One region of the Buttiauxella ferragutiae genome, then DNA from elsewhere that is predicted to be linked to it. Evidence: predicted binding sites of a transcription regulator. Region 1 holds the regulator's gene; each other region holds the start of a gene.
The links. The regulator sigma-54, encoded in region 1, starts transcription at its own class of promoters, with help from an activator protein. The targets are predictions, from matches to a motif close to GTTGGCACANNTTTCGCTNT.
Positions count from the first base shown of each region.

Region 2: the regulator sigma-54 is predicted to act here: its motif matches at 2,097-2,116, upstream of glnK (P-II family nitrogen regulator).
Region 3: the regulator sigma-54 is predicted to act here: its motif matches at 5,849-5,868, upstream of hycA (formate hydrogenlyase regulator HycA).

Region 1 covers NZ_CP093332.1:503,619-511,485, forward strand. Annotated here, with positions in the region: gene elbB (isoprenoid biosynthesis glyoxalase ElbB) at 171-824, shown strand; gene mtgA (monofunctional biosynthetic peptidoglycan transglycosylase) at 821-1,549, shown strand; gene npr (PTS phosphocarrier protein NPr) at 1,555-1,827, opposite strand; gene rapZ (RNase adapter RapZ) at 1,824-2,678, opposite strand; gene ptsN (PTS IIA-like nitrogen regulatory protein PtsN) at 2,732-3,223, opposite strand; gene hpf (ribosome hibernation promoting factor) at 3,431-3,718, opposite strand; gene rpoN (RNA polymerase factor sigma-54) at 3,741-5,174, opposite strand; gene lptB (LPS export ABC transporter ATP-binding protein) at 5,348-6,073, opposite strand; gene lptA (lipopolysaccharide ABC transporter substrate-binding protein LptA) at 6,080-6,643, opposite strand; gene lptC (LPS export ABC transporter periplasmic protein LptC) at 6,612-7,187, opposite strand; gene kdsC (3-deoxy-manno-octulosonate-8-phosphatase KdsC) at 7,184-7,750, opposite strand; gene kdsD (arabinose-5-phosphate isomerase KdsD) at 7,767-7,867, opposite strand, start outside.
Region 2 covers NZ_CP093332.1:4,107,146-4,115,012, forward strand. Annotated here, with positions in the region: gene tesB (acyl-CoA thioesterase II) at 1-183, shown strand, start outside; gene amtB (ammonium transporter AmtB) at 388-1,674, opposite strand; gene glnK (P-II family nitrogen regulator) at 1,707-2,045, opposite strand; gene MNO13_RS18940 (SmdB family multidrug efflux ABC transporter permease/ATP-binding protein) at 2,299-4,077, opposite strand; gene MNO13_RS18945 (SmdA family multidrug ABC transporter permease/ATP-binding protein) at 4,070-5,848, opposite strand; gene MNO13_RS18950 (Lrp/AsnC family transcriptional regulator) at 5,905-6,366, opposite strand; gene MNO13_RS18955 (PLP-dependent cysteine synthase family protein) at 6,493-7,545, shown strand; gene MNO13_RS18960 (lysozyme inhibitor LprI family protein) at 7,610-7,867, shown strand, end outside.
Region 3 covers NZ_CP093332.1:212,955-220,821, forward strand. Annotated here, with positions in the region: gene MNO13_RS00910 (formate hydrogenlyase complex iron-sulfur subunit) at 1-67, opposite strand, end outside; gene MNO13_RS00915 (hydrogenase large subunit) at 203-1,912, opposite strand; gene MNO13_RS00920 (respiratory chain complex I subunit 1 family protein) at 1,930-2,856, opposite strand; gene hycC (formate hydrogenlyase subunit 3) at 2,867-4,675, opposite strand; gene MNO13_RS00930 (4Fe-4S dicluster domain-containing protein) at 4,672-5,277, opposite strand; gene hycA (formate hydrogenlyase regulator HycA) at 5,359-5,814, opposite strand; gene hypA (hydrogenase maturation nickel metallochaperone HypA) at 6,398-6,757, shown strand; gene hypB (hydrogenase nickel incorporation protein HypB) at 6,750-7,613, shown strand; gene MNO13_RS00950 (HypC/HybG/HupF family hydrogenase formation chaperone) at 7,604-7,864, shown strand; gene hypD (hydrogenase formation protein HypD) at 7,864-7,867, shown strand, end outside.

The DNA of each region.
Region 1 (7,867 bases):
AGTTATAAGTCTTTATCCAAATGGCGCAGCCGATAATCTTGTGTGCTGCTCAGGCATTAAGATAGCAAATCTTAAATAGTTTGTTACATGAAACAGTAAAATGTGTGAAGCATAGCGATCAAATCATCATAACTGATGATGAAATTTGCATGATGAAAAGGAATGGCTGAATGAAGAAGATTGGTGTGGTGCTCAGTGGGTGTGGGGTCTACGACGGAAGTGAGATTCAGGAAGCTGTGATTACCCTGCTGGCTATCGCTCGGTCAGGTGCTGAAGCGGTATGTTTTGCACCCGATAAACCTCAAGCAGATGTTATTAATCACCTGACTAATAATAAGTCTATTGAGCATCGTAATGTGCTGGCTGAAGCGGCGCGAATTACTCGTGGTGCGGTAGCGCCATTAGCGCAGGCCGATGCCAGTCAACTGGATGCGCTTATTGTGCCAGGCGGTTTTGGCGCGGCGAAAAACTTATGTAATTTTGCAAGCCATGGGAGCGACTGCCAGATTGATAGCGATCTACGCCGTCTGGCTCGTGATTGCCATGCCCAGGGTAAACCACTCGGCTTTATTTGTATTGCCCCAGTGATGTTACCAAAAATTCTTGATGTGCCGGTGCGTTTGACTATCGGTACAGATATCGACACGGCAGAAGTCGTTGAAGAAATGGGGGCCGAACATGTTCCGTGCCCGGTTGACGATATTGTGGTTGATGAAGAACACAAAGTGGTGACCACGCCTGCTTATATGCTGGCGACCCGTATCGATGAAGCCGCAATGGGTATCGAAAAGCTGGTGGCCCGTGTCGTGGATATGACTGCATGAAGAAAGGGCGTATCGCGCTCTTGAGCTTTTTCAAGCGCTGGCTGTTGCGTGGTCTACTGGCACTGGCGGGAATTTGGCTGGCCGGGATAATCCTGTTTAGTTTTATGCCGGTGCCGTTTTCAGCAGTGATGGTCGAGCGGCAGTTTAGTGCCTGGTTCAGCGGTGATTTTAGTTATGTTGCGCACTCGGATTGGGTGAGCATGGACGAGATCTCGCCGTGGATGGGGCTGGCGGTGATTGCGGCAGAAGACCAGAAATTCCCTGATCACTGGGGGTTTGATGTAACGGCAATTGAGAAAGCTATTGCACATAATGAGCGAAATGAAAATCGCGTTCGTGGTGCATCCACACTCTCTCAGCAAACGGCGAAAAACCTATTCCTGTGGGATGGTCGTAGTTATCTGCGCAAAGGCCTGGAAGCGGGATTGACCCTTGGCATGGAAGTGGTCTGGACTAAACGCCGCATCCTGGCGGTTTACCTGAATATCGCGGAGTTTGGTGATGGGGTTTTTGGTGTGGAAGCCGCCTCGCAGCGCTATTTCCATAAACCTGCCAGCCGCCTTACGGCATCAGAAGCAGCACTTCTCGCAGCCGTTCTCCCTAATCCCATTCGCTTTAAAGCGAATGCTCCTTCCGGTTATGTACACCAGCGTCAGCAATGGATTTTGCGCCAGATGCGCCAGCTAGGTGGCGAATCGTTTATGGCGCAGCATGAGTTGAAGTGAGTTAATTAGTCTTCGTCAAAACCGGCATTGAATAGCGCGATAACGGCGTTCAATGCCTGTTCTTCTTCGGGGCCAGTGACTTCAATTTCAATGTGACCCCCTTTAGCAGAATCCAGCATCAGCAATGCAATGACGCTATTGGCTTCAGCTTCCGTGCCAGCCTCGTTGCGCAGCATCACTTCGGCGTCAAAGCTTTGTACCAGTTCGAACAGCTTCATCGCTGGGCGTGCGTGCATGCCCAGTTTGTTGGTTATCTCAACGGTCTGTTTTACGGTCATGTTTTACGTTTTTCCAGCGTGCGGTGACGGGATTGCACGTTCTTGCCGCGTGAACGGAAATAATCTGCCAACTGTTCAGCGATATAAACTGAACGGTGTTTACCGCCGGTACAGCCAATCGCCACAGTTAGATAGCTGCGGTTATTGGTTTCCAGCATAGGTAACCATAGCTCAAGATAGCTACGCGTCTGGTAGATAAAATTGTGGACTTCGGTATGACGGTCGAGGAACGCAGCAACAGGTCTGTCCAGACCGGTCATCGGGCGCAGCTTCGGGTCCCAGTGCGGGTTTGGCAGGAAGCGCACATCGAACACGTAATCCGCATCAATCGGAATACCATGTTTAAAGCCAAAGGACTCGAACACCATTGTCAGCTCACGTTCACGTTTACCAAGCAAACGGGTACGCAGCATTTCCGCGAGCTCATGCACCGACATCTCAGAGGTGTCGATGATCAGATCGGCTCTGGATTTCAATGGCTCCAGCAAGTCACTTTCTTCATCTATCGCACTTTCCAGCGAGAGATTTTTACTGGAAAGCGGGTGCAAGCGGCGCGTGTCACTATAACGACGAATCAGCGTGTTGCGATCGGCATCAAGGAACAACAATTGTGGTGAGAATGAGTCAGGCAGATTGGTCATTGCCTGTTCAAAGATCTCCGGATTTTCCGGCATGTTACGCACGTCGATGCTGACTGCCGCAGAAATTTGGCGTTCTGCGAGGGTTTTAGCAAGATCAGGTAATAGCACCACTGGTAGGTTATCTACACAGTAGAATCCCATATCTTCTAGTGCACGCAAGGCTACAGACTTCCCTGAACCAGAGCGGCCGCTGACAATCATCAGCACCATGTTTTCACTCCCCCAACTTTTCTTGCTGCGGCATACCCGTGACCGCAGCCAGATTATTCACTTTCACTACCTTGTTCTGTTTCGGTAATGATCTGATAAAGCTCTTCATCGCTCTGTGCAGAACGCAGGCGGCGGCAAATCGTTTTGTCAGCCAGACGTTTTGCTACCAGAGACAAAGTATGTAAGTGCGTTTTTGTTTGATCCGCAGGAACAAGCAGCGCAAACATCAGGTCAACCGGTTGGTTATCGATGGCGTCAAAAGCGATAGGGGTTTCCAGTTTAATAAACACCCCAACGGCACGAGTCGTATCTTCTTCCAGTTTCCCATGGGGAATGGCGATGCCATTTCCGATACCGGTACTGCCCATGCGTTCGCGCGTCAATACAGCCTCAAATACCACTTGTGGTGGCAGGCCGAGCTGTTTTGCTGCCAGTTCACTGATGATTTCCAGTGCACGCTTTTTACTCTGGCAATGTACGTTGGTACGGGTACATTCCTTGTTCAGGACTTGACTAAGTTGTAGAGCAGAATCGTTGTTCATCATAAGTTCACCTAAGCACCCTGTTATGCTAACGGCCCGCTACTCCACGCAACGAGCCGTCTTTACCCTTCATACTTCAAGTTGCATATGCGTTGGCTTCCTCGCTCACCCCAGTCACTTACCAGAGTAAGCTCATGGGGATTCACTGTGTAGCCGCCTTTCTGCAACTCGAATTATTTTGGGTAACTGCTTAAACAGTTGCCCGGATTATCAGTGTTGTTTTAGTTTATCTTTATGTTTGGTTAACTGGCGAGCCAGTTTATCAATCAGACCGTCAATCGCCGCATACATATCCTGCCCTTCCGCGCTGGCATGAATTTCACCACCATTTACATGAAGCGTTGAATCGGCAATATGCGTGACTTTTTCCACTTTTAACACAATATAGACTTGGTTAATTCTATCGAAGTACTGCTCCAGTTTGGCAAACTTCGTACTCACAAATTCGCGCAGTGCGTCAGTGATTTCGACGTTATGTCCTGTAATGTTGAGCTGCATAGTGTCTTCCTTATCGGTTAAGTCAAACCAACTGTTTACGCTGATTTGACGGTGGTATGGATAAAGACTCTCGGTACTTCGCAACAGTGCGGCGTGCCACCATGATCCCCTGATCCGATAGCATAGTCGTTAACTTGCTATCACTCAGTGGTTTCGCAGGGTTTTCCGCAGCAATTAATTTCTTCACCAATGCACGAATTGCCGTCGAGGAGGCTTCACCTCCACCTTCGGTATTAACGTGGCTTGAGAAGAAATACTTCAATTCAAAAATGCCGCGTGGGCTATGTAAATATTTTTGCGTGGTCACTCGGGAAATGGTCGATTCATGCATTTCTACGACCTGAGCGATATCAGCAAGCACCATCGGTTTCATGTGCTCTTCGCCGTGTTCAAAAAAGCCTTGTTGCTGTTCAACGATACAGCGACTGACGCGCAGCAGCGTGTCGTTCCGGCTTTCCAGGCTCTTAATCAGCCACTTTGCTTCTTGCAGATTACTGCGAATAAATTGCGAGTCGCTGTCATTGCGGGCACTGGTGCCCATTGCAGCGTACTGCTGGTTTATTTTCAGGCGAGGGAGGCTGTCGGCATTGAGTTCTACAGTCCAGTGACCTTGCGTTTTTTTCACCAGAACATCCGGTATGACATATTCCGGTTCACCGGTCTGAATGGATTGCCCTGGGCGTGGGTCAAGAGACTGAATCAGGCACATTGCCTCTTTCAGCACCTCTTCTTTCAGACGGGTGACGCGCATCAGGCTGCGGAAGTCATGGTTAGCGAGCAGATCCAGGTGATCGCTGACAATCAAGCTGGCTTCGGTTAACCATGGCGTTTCGCGAGCGAACTGTGAAAGCTGTATGAGCAGGCAATCGCGTAGATCACGTGCGGCAACACCCACAGGATCGAAGCGTTGAACGCGTTTGAGTACGGCTTCCACTTCGTCGAGGGTGATTTCGTCATCACCCATGCTTTCCAGAATTTCTTCCAGAGAAACTGTGAGATAACCCATTTCGTCAACGGCATCGACAATAGAGGTCGCAATTGCTGTGTCAGTATCTGAAAACGGGGTGAGATCAACCTGCCACATCAGATAATCCTGAAGAGACTGGGTCGTTTCCCCCTGATAAACCGGCAATTCGTCGTCGATATAATCGCTTCCGGTTCCTGATGGAGTGCCTGCGGTGTAGATTTCGTCCCAACTGGTATCCAGCGGTAACTCGTCAGGCATTTCTTTTTGCTCAAGCGCCTCACGGGTATCTAACGCTTCGTTTTCACGTACTTCCTGAGTTTCAACTTCTTCATGCAGATCGGTTTGCTCAAGCAGTGGGTTACTTTCCAGTGCTTGCTGAAGTTCTTGCTGTAGCTCTAACGTCGAAAGTTGCAACAGACGAATTGCCTGCTGTAACTGGGGAGTCATAGCAAGTTGTTGGCTAAGCCGTAATTGCAAACCTTGCTTCATATTCAGAGCGAGCTTCCTCAGGTTATACTCGTCATACTTCGAGCTGCAGGGGTGTTGACTGCACTCCTTCACCCCAGTCACTTACTCAAGTAAGCTCCTGGGATGAACTCCCTTGTCGCCTACCTGCAACTCGAATTATTTTGAGTATAAATATTATAATTTTTACTACCCTATCAGAGTCTGAACTCTTCGCCCAGATACACGCGCTTAACATGCTCGTCTTCCAGGATTTCGGCTGGAGTGCCATGGGCGATTAAATGGCCCTGGCTTACGATGTAGGCACGTTCACAAACAGCCAGCGTTTCGCGTACGTTATGGTCAGTAATCAACACCCCGAGCCCACTGTCGCGCAGATGCTCAATGATTCGCTTGATGTCGATGACGGAGATTGGGTCAACACCAGCAAAAGGTTCATCCAGAAGAATAAATTTTGGATTTGCGGCTAATGCTCGGGCAATTTCGACACGACGACGCTCGCCACCAGACAATGACTGCCCGAGGTTATTACGCAAATGTTCGATGTGGAATTCTTCCATCAGCTCATTAGCGCGGTCATCACGCTGCTCAACAGAAAGATCGTCACGGATTTGCAGCACAGCCATTAAGTTATCGAACACACTTAAACGGCGGAAAATAGACGCTTCTTGCGGTAAGTAGCCGATACCTCGACGAGCACGAGCATGAAGTGGCAGAAGGCTGATGTCTTCATCATCAATAATAATGTTGCCGGCGTCACGCGGCACAATGCCAACCACCATGTAAAAGGTGGTGGTTTTCCCGGCACCGTTTGGGCCAAGTAACCCGACAATTTCACCCGACTTAACAGCCAGGCTGACATCTTCAACGACGCGGCGGCCTTTGTAGGCTTTGGCGAGATTTTTTGCAATTAAAGTAGCCATAACGAATTAGTTACTCTTTTTCTGCGCAGGGGCTGGTGCCGGAGCCTGGCCGTCTTTTTTCTGCAGTTGAGAAGGGACCAGAACGGTGGTGACACGTTTACCTTTTTCGCTAAAGGCCTGCATCTTCTGTTCTTTCACCAGATAAGTAATTTTGTCGCCTTTGATATTGCTGTCGACCTGCTCGAGATAAGCATTACCGGTCAGAACTACAAAGTCGTTTTGCAACTCATAGTGCATGGTCGCTGAGTGGCCGCTAACGGGTTTACCGCTATCTTGCATCTGATAGAACGTGGCTGGATTACCATAACCATCAATGACTTCTTTGCCTTCTTCGCCGCCAGGACGAGTCACAACCACTTTGTCGGCGTTAATTTTGATACTGCCTTGTGTCACGATCACATTGCCAGTGAAGGTGACGACGTTGCCCTGCATATCCAGCGACTGTTGGTCAGATTCAATGTGAATCGGCTGATCGGTATCACCGGTCAACGCAAATGCCGAAAAACTAGCGGCTAAAAGCGTACTGGTTAGTACTAAATTACGGCTGAGTTTGTTTATTTTGGATTTCATAGGATGTTCTAACCTTTTCAATCAGCTCGGCATTTTTGCTGCGTAAATTTCCACGCATTTTGAGGCCGGTGGAGTTAAAGCTGGTTCCATACAAGGTTACCTGGTCATCAGAGGCAACATCCTGAGTGACTAAATTAACCTGCGCATTGTCCGTGGTAATTTTGCGTAGCTGAGAATCCGGCGTCAGAGCCGTCAGCACCACATTCCCATACAAATACAGCATCCGATCGTTAGTAAGTTTGGCGCGATCCGCTCGTAAAGACCAGGTTGCCACTTTGTTTTCGTCATACTGCGTCATCACCGGGTTGGTAAACCACGAAATAGCAGTCTCAGAAAAATATTCAACGTGTTCCGAAACCAGCCGATAATTCAGAGCCCCTTCAGGACTGTAGGCGAGTGTCGTGGAATGTTCACTTTGATAGGTTGGCTCGTTGCTGTTTACCGTCGGTGTAGCAACGGGGTCTTTATCGACCAGATTTAAGCCAATCAACACTAATGCCAGCAATGAAAGCAGGATGATAACCCAACGTCTGGTCTTACTCATATAGATAGCCCTTTGGCCTCATCAAGCTTTCCTTGTGCCAGTAACAGAAGATCACAGACTTCGCGAACCGCCCCACGTCCGCCAGCAATACGTGTAACGTAGTCGGCACGAGGAATCAGTAAAGGATGAGCGTCGGAAACCGCCACACTCAAACCCACTTTTGCCATCACTGGCCAGTCGATTAAATCATCACCAACGTAAGCAACATGTTCCGCGGGGATGGCGAGCTTATCTAATAGATCGTGAAAAGCCAAAAGCTTGTCAGATTGCCCTTGATAGAGATGGGTAATCCCGAGTGTTGCGCATCGGTCTTCAAGTAGCTTTGCTTTGCGGCCGGTAATAATCGCGACTTCGATGTCGGAAGTCAGCACGCAGCGAATTCCGTAACCGTCACGCACGTTGAATGCTTTCAGCTCTTCGCCGCTATTACCCATGTAAATCAGGCCATCAGACATGACACCGTCAACATCTAAAATAAGCAGGCGCACGTTTTCTGCCCGCTCCATCACGCGCGTGCTTACCGGGCCATAACAGGTGGCAAGTGACGCTTCATGGTTACTCATTAAGGCTAATCCTTTGTTAAACCACGCCAGCGCGTAGCATGTCATGCATATGTACCACACCGAGAAGTTGGTCGCCATCTGCAACCAATACCGAGGTAATGTGGCGAGATTGCATCA
Region 2 (7,867 bases), 1.7 Mb from region 1:
GCGACAATCGATCATTCGATGTGGTTCCACCGCCCGTTCGATATGAATGACTGGCTGCTCTACAGCGTTGAGAGTACTTCGGCTTCTAGTGCGCGCGGTTTTGTTAGAGGCGAATTCTATTCACGCGATGGCGTGCTGGTGGCGTCTACGGTGCAAGAGGGGGTTATGCGTAAGCGAGGTTAAGATTGGCTCGCCCTCACCCCGACCCTCTCCCCCAGGAGAGGGAGAAGGTCAGAGAAAACACCGGTTATCCCCTCTCTCTGAGGAGAGGGAGAAAGTCAGAGAAAACATCGGTTATCCCCTCTCTCTGAGGAGAGGGAGAAAGTCAGAGAAAACACCGGTTATCCCCTCTCCCTGGGGAGAGGGCCAGGGTGAGGGGGAAATCATTTATGCGTTGTAAGCATTCTCGCCGTGGCTGTTCACATCCAGGCCTTCACGCTCATGTTCTTCTGGTACACGCAGACCAACTGTCAGGTCAGCCACTTTGAAGCCAATGAACGCGACTACCGCAGACCAGACAATCGTCACACCGATACTTTCCAGTTGCACCAGGATTTGATGGCCCATGGTCACGCCTTGTGCATAGCCCACACCACCCAGTGAAGTTGCGGCAAAGATACCGGTCATGATGCAACCTACGATACCGCACACGCCGTGGACACCGAACACATCACAAGGGTCATCGACACGCAGCCATTTTTTCAGCAGCGTCACACCCCACAAACCGGCCAGACCCGCTACGATACCGATAATCAGTGCACCGCCGACGCCAACATAACCACACGCTGGAGTGATACCGACCAGACCTGCAATGGCACCGGAACACGCGCCCAGCAGAGAAGGTTTGCCACGCAATGCCCACTCACCAAATACCCAGCCGAGGACGGCAGCGGCAGTTGCAACAACCGTATTCACAAAGGCCAGAGCGGCGATTTCGTTTGCAGCACTTGCCGAACCGGCGTTGAAGCCAAACCAGCCGAAGTAGAGGATCGCAGTACCGGTAAACACCATCGGTAAGTTGTGCGGTTTGAACGCTTCTTTACCGTAGCCAACACGTTTGCCAATCAGGTAAGCACCTACCAGGCCCGCAACCGCGGCATTGATATGGACGACAGTACCACCCGCGAAGTCCATTGCACCGTGTGTTGCCAGTAAGCCACCACCCCACACCATATGGGCAATCGGCACATAAGAGAGCGTCAGCCAAATCACGACGAAAATCAGCACCGCTGAGAAGCGAATACGTTCAGCCAGCGCGCCAACAATTAGGCCCACGGTGATACAGGCGAAGGAACCCTGGAACGCCACATGAATATATTGGTAGAAAGAGCCCATCAACGCGGTGAGCTGAATATTCTTCAGCAATACCCAGTCGAAGTTACCAAAGAAGCTGCCACCGGAGCCAAAGGCCAGGGTATAGCCATAAACCACCCACAGCACACAAACCAGCGCAAACGTGACCGTTATCTGAGTCAGCATCGACAGCACGTTTTTGGAGCGAATCAGGCCACCGTAAAACAGCGCCAGCCCAGGTATTGTCATAAACAGCACCAATGCGGTGCTAATCATCATAAAGGCGTTGTCTGCTTTATCGGCCACAGCGGGTGCCGCAAGCGCGATTGATGGCGCAAGTGCCAGGGCTACAACGCCTAAGATAGAGGCTAATTTCTTCATTTTTTCCATCCCTTTCACGAGTGGCAAGACGATTACAGTGCAGCTTCGTCGGCTTCGCCGGTACGAATGCGGATGACGCGTTGCAGTTCAGCAACAAAAATTTTGCCATCGCCAATCTTGCCGGTGTAGGCAGCTTTGCTAATGACATCAATCACTTCATCAAGTTGATCATCGGCAATTGCCACATCAATTTTCACTTTAGGCAGGAAATTGACGCTGTACTCAGCACCGCGGTACAACTCTGCGTGACCTTTCTGGCGGCCAAAGCCTTTAACCTCGGTAACAGTCAGCCCTTGAATACCGATTGAAGACAGCGCTTCGCGTACATCTTCGAGTTTGAACGGTTTGATCACCACGGTAACCAGCTTCATAGATCCCCTCCAGTCAGAATTGGGTAATTGCCCTTGCAACACTGATTACATAAAGCAAAGGCCATGCCAAAAATGAAACACAGGTTTTTTCAGCGCGTTAAGCCGCGCCGAATAAGGGTTGATGGGGAAGGAATAACGATGACTGGGATTAAGAAAGTTCTTAGGTAATAAAAACGCACCATTTCAGTGCATGGTGCGTTTCGCTTCTGCACCAATGGAGATGCCCATTGGATTTATGCGTGCTTTTGGTGCATCAAGCGGTGGCAGGCTCTTCGCGAGTTGCCGCGGCTAATTCTTCACCTGCCAGTTGCAGCTGGTACATCTGCCAGTAACGGCCCTGTGCTGCCAGCAATTCACTGTGCGTACCACGTTCAACAGCCTGCCCACGGTGCAACACCAGAATGGTATCGGCATCGGTAATGGTCGATAAACGGTGAGCAATCACCACCAGCGTGGTGTGCTCACGCACCGCGGCCAGCGCATGTTGAATGGCCTGCTCGGTGCCGGAGTCGATATTTGCTGTTGCTTCATCGAGGATCAAAATCTGCGGTGCATCCACCAGCACGCGTGCCAGAGCCAGTAATTGCTTCTGACCAACAGACAAGTTATTGCCCTGCTCGCCCAACCGCGTGTAGATGCCATCACTCATGGTGCGAGCCAGTTCTGCCAGTTGCACCGTTTCCAGCGCTTGCCAGACCGCCGCTTCGCTGATGTCGCGCCCTAGCGTGACGTTAGCAAAGAAAGAGTCCGCCAGTACCACCGGATCTTGTTGCACCATCGCTACACCCTGGCGCAGCACACTATGGCTCAGCGTATCCAGAGGGCGGCCATCAAGACGAATTTCACCGTTGGTCAGCGGGTAATAGCCCATCAACAAGTTTGCGAGGGTACTTTTCCCACTTCCGGTATGTCCCACCAGCGCCACAAAACTACGCGCCGGGACATCAAGGTGAATATCCTGCAATACCAGACGGTCACCGCGATAGGCGAAAGAGACGTTATCCACCTCGATATGGCCGCTTTCCAGCGGGCGAGTATCGTTGCCGTAATCCTGGCGCTTACCGTCCATTAATTCGAACACGCGTTCACCTGCCACCACTGCCTGTTGCAGCATCGATTGTTGCGTGGTGAGTTCAATCAGCGGCTCGTTAAGACGCCCCAAATAGTTGATAAACGCGTATAACACGCCAACTTCAATGGTGCCAACTGAGGTGAAACCGAACAGCATCAGCAAGCCGCACAGCACCATTGCGGAAAACAGGCTCAACAACGGTCGTAATAAAAAACCATCGAGGCGCAAGGTTTGCATCCGCGCTAAATAGTGCGAACGGCTCGCCGCCCCCATCCGCTCGCCAAATCTTGCCTGTTGGCGGAACTGCTGGATGACGCTCATCCCGTTAATCACTTCGTTAAAGCCATCGTTGATATCCGCCAGATAGCTACGCACCCGGCGCACAATCGGTGTGCTGTAACGCTGGTAGATAAACATCACGATGATCACCGCCGGGAAGATGCAGACCGCCACCGACGCCATGCGCCAGTCGAGGCTGAACATCGCCACCAGCATCGCGCCAATCAGTGCGGCACTGCGCAATACTGTCGCAACGACCGTCACGTAGAGATCGCGAATGACTTCGGTGTCGTTGGTAACACGGGAAATTAATTGCCCAACCGGCTGGGTATCAAAGGTACTCAGTGGCTGGCGCAATGCGGCATCCATCACGTCAGTACGCAGCTTTTGTACTACGCCAACAGCGGCCTGGTTAAATAATAAAGCCTGCCAGTAATGCAGCGTCGCCGCCGAAATTGACAGCAACAGGTAGGCTGTTCCTAGCCCCGCTGCCGCCGCAATCGGCATGCGATGCTCAGACACCATGTTATCAATAAAATAACTCACTAAAATCGGGCCGCTGACTTCGGCAGCCGCCGCAATCCACAACATCACTACCGCCCCTGCGAGCGGTTTACGCCACGGTGAGCCATATGCCAGCAGGCGTTTGATGGTTGGCCATTGCTGTATGGATTTACGCATTGGCAGGTTCCTCGTCTACCGTCGTTTCTGGCGCATCATCCAGCGCCGCTTCCAGTTGTTGATAACGATACATGTCGCGATACCAACCAGACTTCCCTACCAGCACATCGTGATTGCCGCGTTGGGCAACATGCCCGTGCTGCATCACGAGGATTTCACTGGCTTCGGTCAAAGCCGACAGACGGTGCGCGCTAATAATAACGGTGCGGTTTTCGCCCCACTGGCGCAGGTTATGCAGGATTTGGTGCTCGGTACGCCCGTCAACGGCAGAAAGCGCGTCGTCGAGGATCAAGATTTCTGCATCAAGCAATAATGCACGAGCGATAGAAATACGCTGTTTCTGGCCGCCGGATAGCATCACGCCACGCTCACCGACTTCAGTTTCGTAACCTTGTGGTAAACGCAGAATATCGTCATGAACGCTGGCAAGCCTGGCAACATGTTCAATTTCCTGCTGCGTGGCGCCCGGTTTGCCCAAAGCAATATTGCTGGCCACCGTGTCAGAGAACAAGAATGGTGTCTGATTGACCACCGCCAGACGGCTACGCCAGGAGTCGAGCTGCATCTGCACCAGCGGAATACCATGGAAACAAATCTCACCCTGGTCGATCTCAAAATGACGCTGGAGCAAGGACAGAATGGTACTTTTCCCGGCGCCCGTTGGGCCACATAACCCCAACATTTCGCCTGGTTTTAAGGTGAAGGAGACATTTTCAAGTGTCGGGCGTGCGGTTTGCGGATAGTGGAACGCCTGAATATTCGCTTCAACTGTACCGCGACCGGCTGGCGCTTCTTTGGCGCCATCGGTGACTGACGGCGCTTCGGAGAGCATGCTGCGAATTCGGCTGTACGCCGCACTGCCGCGCTCAACAATATTGAACATCCACGCCAGCGCCAGCATCGGCCAAATCATCAGGCCGAGGTACATCACAAAGCTGGTGAGTTGCCCAAGGGTGAGCGAACCCTGAATCACCATCCAACTGCCGCCGCCGATCGCCAGCAGGTTTGCGGTGCCGATGGTGATATAAATCGTCGGATCAAAGCGCGCATCCACCCGCGCCACTTTCATGTTTTTCTCGCCAGCATCTTTGGCTTCAGCGGCAAACAGCGCGGATTGGCGGTCTTCAAGACCAAAGGCTTTAATCATGCGGATGCTGGATAAACTTTCCTGCGTGCGGTCATTTAGCGTTGAGAATGCGGCCTGGGCGAGTTTGAAGCGTTGATGTAATTGGTCGCCATAACGTTTGATGACCAGCGCCATAACTGGCATAGGTAACAGCGCGAGCAGCGTCAACTCCCAGCTGATTTGCGTCGACATCACGATTAATACCGCGCAGCCCATCACCAGCGAATCCACCAGCGTTAACACGCCTTCACCTGCAGCAAAAACCACGCGATCAACATCGTTTGTCGCGCGTGCCATTAAGTCACCGGTGCGGTGACGTAGATAAAACTCGGGATGATGGCGGCTCAACTGGCGGTAATAATCTTCGCGCAATTCAACGGCAAGCTGGTAGCTTGCCCCGAACAACAGCACGCGCCAGACGTAACGTAGGATGTAGACGATCACCGCGATAACCAGTATCACGCCAATCCACATCAGCACGTCGCTGCCAGAAAGGCGCTGTTGAGTCACACCATCGACAATTACGCCCACCAGTTTTGGCGGCACAAGTTGCAAGATAGCAATGATAATAAGCAAGGCGACAGCCCCGAGATAGCGTCGCCATTCGCGGGTGAAGTACCAGCTTAATTGAGCAAATAATCGCACGCAGTCAAATTCCTGAGAAATACTAGTGAAATGCTATTGAGGCCGGAGAACCTAACTTAGCGTTCCAGTGGCAAGGCCGTGGTGTATTTTATCTGTTCCATGGCAAAACTCGAAGTCACGTCGGTTAAACCAGGAATACCATTCACCAGCCGTTTGTAAAAATCATCGTACCGTTTCATGTCTTCTACCTGTACACGCATCAGGTAGTCGTACTCCCCCGCCATGCGCCAGAAACCGAGCACTTCAGGCATCTGCTCCACGACAGAAACAAATTTGCAGTACCACTCACTGCTGTGGTGTTGGGTTTTTATCAACACAAATGCTGTCAGACCGAGGCCGAGTTTTTCCGGGTCTAATAACGCAACTTTGGCGCGGATGATGCCGTCGTCTTCCAGCCGTTTCAGGCGTTTCCAGCAGGGTGTGGTAGTCAGATTAACGGCATCAGCGAGTGCCTGCAAAGAGAGGGTGCAGTCTTTTTGCAGCAAGGATAGCAGCTTGCGGTCAATTTTATCTAACATGGCGACCTCCGGGAGAAATTTTTTCTCCATTGAACGTTCCTGACAGGCTAAAAGGCAACTTTTTTATCTCATTTTTGCATTACTCTAGGCACAAATAGACAAACGAAAATTCATACGGACAACAACATGACCAGCATCTGGGTAAACCACGCAATAAGCGAAATTAACGCCGATTACCAACGTTCCGCCGATACACATTTAATTCGCCTGGCGCTGCCTGGTTTTCCCGGTATTCAGCTGTATCTGAAAGATGAAAGTACGCATCCAACAGGTAGCCTGAAACATCGTCTTGCCCGTTCGCTGTTTTTATATGGTTTGTGTAACGGCTGGATTAAAGAAGGCACCACCATCATTGAGGCGTCTTCCGGTTCTACCGCTGTTTCAGAGGCCTATTTTGCCCGTTTGTTAGGGCTGCCTTTTATCGCCGTGATGCCCGCCTACACGGCGAAACGTAAGGTTGAACAAATTGAGTTTTATGGTGGCCGCTGCCATTTCGTGGAAAACGCCTGCGAAATTTACGCGGCTTCTGAAACGCTGGCTCGCGAACTGAACGGCCATTATATGGATCAGTTTACTTACGCCGAACGCGCCACCGACTGGCGTGGCAATAACAACATTGCCGACAGTGTTTTCCGCCAGATGGAACATGAGCCTAATCCAGTGCCTGAGTATATTGTGATGAGCGCCGGTACCGGCGGCACTTCCGCAACGATTGGCCGTTATTTGCGCTACCTGGGGTATCCGACGCAACTGGCGGTTGTCGACCCGCAAAATTCAGTGTTCATGGATTATTGGCAGAACCGCGATTGCAGCCTGCGCAGTGCTATCGGCAGTAAAATTGAAGGGATTGGCCGCCCACGCTGCGAGCCATCGTTCATCCCGGATGTTATCGACGAAATGATGCGTGTCCCTGATGCGGCCAGTATTGCCACGATGCAATGGCTGGAAACGATACTGGGCCGTAAAGTCGGCGCATCGACCGGCACCAATATGTGGGGTGTGTTGCAGCTTGCCGCACGGATGCGTGATGAAGGGCGCACCGGTTCTATTGTGACGTTGCTTTGTGACAGCGGTGAACGTTATCTGGAAACCTATTACAACGCGGATTGGGTGAAGGCGAACATCGGCGATGTTGCGCCGTGGATGGCTGAAATTCACAAACAGGTGGCTGCACAATAGAATCCACAGGCGAGAAGTGAGGTATTATTGTTCTCCCCAAAAAGGACACTGAAAGGAACTCACTGTGCATATTCACGCTTCTCTTCGCTTTCCACGCCGGTTAGTTGACCGGCGTTTGTTACTGAGTCTCAGCCTGGCAGGCTTCTTCGTGGTTCATTCAACACATGCGGCCTCGTTCGATTGCAGCAAAGCGACAACGGACATCGAACACGCTATTTGTGATAACGAAACACTGAGCCAGCTCGACAGTACTCTCAATGAAAAATACCAAACGGCAATGGCGAACCTGTCTGATGAAGGGGCAAGTGAGTTACGCAAAAAC
Region 3 (7,867 bases), 290 kb from region 1:
TCGGCTGTAGCGGGTACGACTCAGTGGCCACGCCGCCTTTAATGGCTTTTTTGATGAAGTTAAACATGGTGACTCCGGTGTTTTGCTTTGGCTGTATTTGCCCTCACCCCGGCCCTCTCCCCCTGGAGAGGGGGAAAAGAAGGTTCCCTCTCCCTCAGGGAGAGGGTTAGGGTGAGGGTTGCATTAGCCAAAGGCATCTCAATCATTTCAGCGGCGAATTGGTGCGTTCAATGCTGTAGCGCTCAAGCTCTTTGTACGGCACCACTTTGGTCTTGCGCTTACGCACATCAACCACCGTCATGCGGTCGGTACAGGAGTAGCAAGGGTCAAGGCTACCGATGATAAGCGGCGCATCAGAAACAGTGTTGCCGCGCAGCATGTAGCGCAGCGTCGGCCAGTTGGCGTAAGTCGCCGCACGACAGCGCCAGCGGTACAACTTCTGGTTATCGCCGGTCATCGACCAGTGAATGTCATCGCCACGCGGCGCTTCAGAGAAGCCCAGTGCAAAACGGTTTGGAATATAGGTGAAACCGTCTACCGCCAGCGGGCCGCCAGGCAAGTTATCCAGGCCGAAATCAATCATGTTCAGCGCGGTATACACTTCGTTGATGCGTACTTTCAGGCGCGACAGAACGTCGCAGCCGGTTTCGCTGTGGACTTCCATTGGCAGCAAACCGTAACCGACAAACGGGTGATCGGCGCGAGTGTCACGGGCATGACCGCTGGCGCGAACCATTGGACCGACGTTACTGAAATCACGAGCGATTTGCGGGTCAAGACGGCCAATACCAACGGTACGCTGTTCGATGTTTGGCGTGCTCATCAGAATATCGACCAGGTCTTTCACTTCGCGGCGCATTTGCTGTGCGAGCTGGCGTGTCTGGATCATGTCGTCTTTCAACAGATCGCGACGAATCCCGCCGATCAGGTTCAGGCCGTAAGTCTTACGTGCACCGGTGAGGATTTCCGCCATTTTCATCGACATCTCACGCACGCGGAAGAACTGCATAAAGCCGGAGTCGAAGCCGACAAAGTGGCAAGCCAGGCCGAGGTTCAGCAGGTGGCTGTGCAGGCGTTCAACTTCCAGCAAAATCGCACGGATCATCTGGGCGCGTTCTGGCACCACGATACCCATCGCATTCTCGACAGACGTGGTGTACGCGGTGCTGTGGGCGAAGCCACAGATGCCACAAACGCGGTCAGACAAGAAGGTGACTTCGTTGTAGCCCATGCGGGTTTCAGCCAGTTTTTCCATGCCACGGTGAACATAGAACAGGCGGTAATCGGCATCAATGATGTTTTCGCCATCAACGAACAGGCGGAAGTGGCCCGGTTCATCGCTGGTAACGTGCAGAGGGCCAATTGGCACCACGTTGTTTTTCTTGCTGCCCAGCTCATTGATGAACTGATAGGTTTCCTGATCGCTGGTTGGGGCAGGGCGCTGACGGTAATCCATGCTGTCTTTGCGCAGCGGATACAAATCGTCTGGCCAATCATCGGGCAGCACTAAACGGCGCTCATCTGGCAGGCCAACAGGTTGCAGGCCGTACATATCACGCACTTCACGCTCGCCCCACACCGCCGCTGGCACACGCGGCGTGACGGACGGGAATTCAGGCTTGTCGGCATCGACTTCTACACGCACGGTAATCCAGCATTTCACGCCAGTTTCCATTGAAAGCACGTAATAAACCGCATAGTTGCCGCACAACTGGCGCTCATCGTTACCGAACAATACGGATAACCAGCCGCCCTGTTGGTAGTAAAGCCATTCCACCACTTCTGGCAGCATGTTGAGCTTCACGTTGACGGTGATTTGGTCTTTGGTCTGCCACGCTTCGTCGATCACCGCATGAGGAAATTGCTTATGCAAAGCGGCGAGATAGTGTTGGCCAATCTTTTCTTCAGACATAGATAAATTCTCTTAAATCACGCCGCCAGCAAGGAGACGAAGGCTAAAAAGGCAAAGCCAAAACCGGCCCAGGTAATGCGCGAAGTTTCCAGCATGCGTAAACGCGCCATGCTGTTTTCGAACAGCGCGATAATCAGCACGCCAAGCACCAGCTTAACTGCCGCCAGAACCAGCGCGATGACGAGACCGCCCCAGCTAAATTCGCTCATCTGGCCCCACGGCAGGAACACGCCAACGAACATTTGCAGCACCACCAATTGCTTGAGGGAGATACCCCATTTCAGCACCGCAAAACCCGCCCCGCTGTATTCGGTCAATGGGCCTTCCTGCAACTCTTGCTCGGCTTCTGCGAGGTCAAATGGCAGTTTGCCCATTTCGATAAACGTGGCGAAGGCACAAGCGGCGAATGCCAGAATCAGCGTTAAACTCTGCGCAGTTGGCCAGTGGTAAATGGTGGAAGCGATATTGCTGATGTGGGTGCTGCCAGCGACTTGCGCGGCAACCCACAATCCCAGAATCAGGATTGGCTCAACCAATACGCCGAGCATCGCTTCACGGCTGGCACCGATACCGGTAAACGGGCTACCGGTGTCGAGGCCTGCAATCGCGAAGAAGAAACGGGCGATGGCGAACAGGTAGATAAGGGTGATCAAATCGCCCAACGACGGCAGCGGTGAATAGAGGGTGACGACCGGCAGCGCGGTGGCAATCGTCAGCATGACGCCAACCATCACAAACGGCATCAGGCGGAACACCCAACCGGACGCGGCTGGTGCTACGCTCTGGCGGCTGAACAATTTGAACAGGTCACGATATTCCTGCATCACGCCAGGCCCGCGGCGGTTGTGCATACGGGCGCGAGTGACGCGGGTAATACCAGACAACAGCGGCGCGATAGCAAACAACACCAGCGCCTGAATCATGGGTAATAAAATGAACTTCATCTCAGGCTCCTTAAGCGCAAACCGCAACCAGCAACACCGCCAGCTCAATCATCGCCAGGCGACGGAACGTACCGGCAAGGCAATCACACTGCCAGCCAGGCACCCATTTCACCGGGTTCAGGGTTTTGCGCAGTTTCAGCAGTGGCGCGAACGCCGCTTTCACTGGTTGAGCAAAACCACCCGCAGTAATCACCATCGCTTGTTCGTGGTCGTAGCCACAAACCCAGGCCGTGCCGCGCGAACGGTTTGGCAGGCGATCGCCACGGAAAATCACCATCAAAATCAATGGCAGCAGTGGGCTGGCAATCAGCAACAGGGTGATCATCGGTTGTGAAACGGTGGTATTTGCGGTTTGCAGCGGCAGCGGAATAGCGTTCTGCAACAGCGGAATCAGCCATGGCGCAGCAACACCGGCAATCACACAACAGGCGGCCAGTGCAGCCACACTCAGGTTCATCAAGAACGGTGCAGATGTGGCGTTTTCAGCTTCCGGTGTGCGCGGTGCGCCCAGGAAGGTAACGCCATAAACTTTCGCCATACACATCACTGCCAGCGCGCCAGTAATCGCCAGGCCTACAGCCAGCAACGGGCCTAAGAAGCGAGCGATAAACAGCGGCAAGGTGCCGAGGTGGAAGAACGACTGGTAAATCACCCATTCGCCAGCAAAACCGTTGAGCGGAGGCAGAGCAGCCATCGCCATCAGGCCAATCAGCATGGCGATGGAAATCAGCGGCATACGCTTGCCAATCCCGCCCAGTTTTTCGATGTCGCGATGGCCAGTGCGGAACCAGACTGCGCCAGCGCCGAGGAACAACGTGGTTTTGAATACGCTATGGTTGAACAGGTGATACAAGCCACCAATCATGCCCAGCGCAACCAGCGTGGATTCGTTCAGCGCCAGACCCATCAGGCCAACGCCGAGGCCGAGCAGAATAATGCCGATGTTTTCCAGCGAGTGGTAAGCCAGCAGGCGGTTGATATTGTGTTCCATCAGCGCGTACAGGCCGCCGATAAACGCTGTAATCATCCCCAGAATCACCACCAGAATGCCCCACCACAGCGGAATCACGTTGCTGATCAGTGAGAAACTCATAATGCCGAACAAACCAATTTTCAGCACCACTGCAGAAAACAGCGCCGCAGCAGGAGCAGACGCATTGGCGTGTGCCTGAGGCACCCAGCCGTGCAGCGGGATAATGCCTGCCAGTAGGCCAAAACCAACCAGACCCAGCAACCAGACGACGGAGCTGATTGGCGCGCCATTGGTCAACAAATGCAGTTCGACGTAGCTCAGCGTGCCGTACTGTTCCCACAGCATCCAACACGCGATGGCTAGTAGCACGGTGCCGAGGCGGCCCAGCGCAAACCACAGCTGCCCGGATTTCTGGCAGCCCGTCAGGAAGTAGCCGCTGAGTGCGACGATTTCTGCCAGCACCACTAACATGCCGAGGTTATCAGCCACCAGTGCCGCAACCGCCGCAGCCATCACCAGGTTCACCAGCAAGCCATTGGCTTTGACTGCCTGATGGCGATGCCAGTCGATATTAAACAGCGAGATAAACAGACCTGGCAGACCCAACGTCACCAGCCAGATGCCGTTAAAGGCGTTGAGCTGTAAATGCAGTTGCCAGACTTGTGCCATACCGCTAAAACCGGTTAAGGCATCGAAACCGGCAATCAGCACCAGCACCGAACTGATAGCTCCGCCAATCCCGGCGATAAAACCGCTCAGCGGTTTATTAAATGCCGTGATTCCTGCCAGCACTGCGCTTAGCACAAATCCCATTAGTGCCCAATGAATCAGGATAAATGCACTCATTTTTTTACCTCAGGCTGGGTAAACAGGGTGAGATCGCCAAGCGTGGTGCTCAGGGTCAATTCACGTTTGCGTTTGCTTGATTTGGCAATGTCGTTGTTATCAACCACGCGCAGCGCTTTAGTTGGGCAGGTGCGCACGCACGCCGGGCCATCTTCGTCGAAACTGCACAAGTCGCATTTCACGGCGATAGCGCGGATGCCCGGCACCCAGTCGATAAGCGTGCTGACACGCGCAGGGGCTGGCGGTGCAGGAGGCGCTTTCGGGCTGTTGGCATTAGCCGGGATATGAATTGGGCGACTGCCGGAGAATTCGATAGAACCGAATGGGCAGGCGATAGCGCACAGTTTGCAACTGACGCACAGGCTTTCATTAAGCTGTACTGCGCCATCAACGCGTTTAATGGCATTTACCGGACAGACGCCAGCACAAGGCGCATCTTCACAGTGATGGCACATTTGCGGCGCGGAATCATTCGCGTCACGCATCACTTTCAGGCGTGGCATGGATTGCAGGCCGTGCAGGCGGTGCGTTTCAGAGCAAGCCGCCTCGCAGGTATGGCAACCCATGCAGAGTTTGGAGTCGGCGATTATAAAGCGATTCATCATTTTCATCATTTTCATCATTTTTGACGAAATAGTGCCGACGGCTGCCGTTTCGACAGTTTTCGACACCCCGCATGACTATCAAGCCTGAGAGCTTTGTTGCAGTTGGCCCATCGACACAGGCGTGTCGCTGTGAACTGCGCTGTACAGGCTTTCGTATACCGGATGGATTTTTTCGAGGTAATGCTCGAGCACATCGTCGCGACTACGGTTGCTGATGGTGCTATCGATACGGCCTTCGTCATCAAGGATTGCTTTAGCAATCAACACTCTGTCTTCGCCGTTACGCTTCTCGACGTAGTACTCGATGGTGTGGCTGTTGAAGCCTTCTGCCAGGCGGACGTGAATGACGAAATGGTCAAATAAGAAGAAGCGCAGTGAATCATCAGGGTTGCATCCCACGGCGTGATGCAGTTTGGCCTTAGAAAGGGTGATGCCCTGAATCAAGCTATTGCAGTAATGTTGCCACTGCGTGAGCAAGCGTTGGTGCTTGTCGGCAATGTATTCGGCTTTTTCGCTCAGTTCCCAAATGTTCATTATTAAATCACTCTGTTTTTGCTGTTGCGTCTACAGAGCACGTTTCGTGCCAACATTGTATCTTTTTGAAATTATTGATTTTTGTATTAATTGCGAGTGAGTAACCACAGGATTGACATGTCATTTCGACATGTTTGACGGGGGAATGTCAGCATTGTTTATGCTGAGTAAGGTGGTGTTCCGTTCACCCGGGAGATCTCAGGTCCTTCATATATCTGCGAACGGTGAACGTGCCAGGTGGCTCACGCCAGCCCCCTGGCAACCCCGGCGCCCGGTGATTAAATTGCCGCTGCGCGGTAAACCCCAGCTTATCCCCAACGTTCAGGGTCGTTCGCGACTCGCTCCCGGCGATCGCTCTCTTTCGCTGCTCCCGGCAGCTCAGCCCTGACTTATGGGTAACGCTGGGGCAATTTATACCGGGACTCAAGGTCAAAACCGGTTCGGCTTTTGACGTTCACCGTTTCGGTAAGTTCAGGGATCGGTAAACTTTCAGTGAACGGAATAAATTCGGTCTGTCAGAGAAATGGATATAAACCCTGGCATCATCCTTGCATTACCTCCCCCCAGATACCCCGGAGGCAACATGCACGAAATCACTCTCTGCCAACGCGCACTGGAACTCATCGAAGCTCAAGCCCGCCAACACGGCGCGACACGTGTCACCGCCGTCTGGCTGGAAGTGGGTGCTTTCTCCTGCGTTGAACAAAGCGCGCTGGAGTTCTGTTTCGAACTGGTGTGCCGCGACACCCTCGCTGAAGGTTGCCAGCTTCATATCCATCAGCAAGAAGCGGAATGCTGGTGCTATGACTGCCAGCAGCACATCACCTTGTTAACCCAGCTAGTCCGGCGTTGTCCGTTGTGCGAGGGCAGCAATTTACGCATCGTTGCCGATGATGGCGTGCAGATTAAGCGTCTGGAAGTAGAGGAGACGAATCATGTGTAGTACTTGTGGTTGCGCTGAAGGCAACCTGTATATAGAAGGCGACGAGCGCAACCCGCATTCTGGATTCCGTAGCGCACCTTTCGCGCCAGCCGCACGGGCTTTAACGCCAATCACTGGAGTTAAATTTGCCCCCTCCGCCGATGAACAAGGCGACCTGCATTATGGCCATGGTGCCGCAGGCACTCACGCGCCAGGCATGACTCAACGCCGGATGCTGGAAATCGAACTCAACGTGCTGGATAAAAATAACCAGCTCGCCATCTATAACCGCGAACAGTTCGCGAAACAGCAGCAACTGGTGCTGAACCTGGTTTCCAGCCCCGGCTCCGGTAAAACAACACTGTTGACGGAAAGCCTGAAACGCCTGATTGGCCGTGTACCTTGCGCGGTGATTGAAGGCGACCAGCAAACCGTAAACGATGCCGAACGCATTCGCGCCACCGGCACGCCAGCGATTCAGGTGAACACCGGTAAAGGCTGCCACCTTGATGCGCAGATGATCCGCGACGCCATGCAACGCCTGCCGCTTGAGCGCAACGGCATTCTGTTTATCGAAAACGTCGGCAACCTGGTGTGTCCGGCGAGTTTTGATTTGGGTGAGCGCCATAAAGTAGCGGTGCTTTCGGTGACCGAAGGCGAAGACAAACCGCTGAAATACCCGCATATGTTTGCCGCCTCTTCATTAATGCTACTCAACAAAATCGACCTGTTGCCATATTTGCAGTTCGATGTTGAGAAGTGCCTCGACTACGCTCGCCAGGTGAACCCGAATATTGAAATCCTGCTGGTTTCTGCAACGAGCGGTGAAGGTATGGACGAATGGCTGAACTGGCTGGAGACACAGCGATGTGCATAGGCATTCCGGGTCAAATCGTCGAACGCTTGCCGGATGGCAGCGCCAAAGTCGACGTCTGCGGCATCAAGCGTGATGTCAACCTGATGCTGGTGGGCGACGCCCAAATCGGCCAGTGGGTGCTGGTGCATGTCGGTTTTGCGATGGCGATTATTGATGAAGCCGAAGCTCGTGACACGCTCGATGCGCTGCAAAACATGTTTGAAGTGGAACCCGATGTCGGCGGCCTGTTGTTTGGGGAAGAACGCGGATGATGC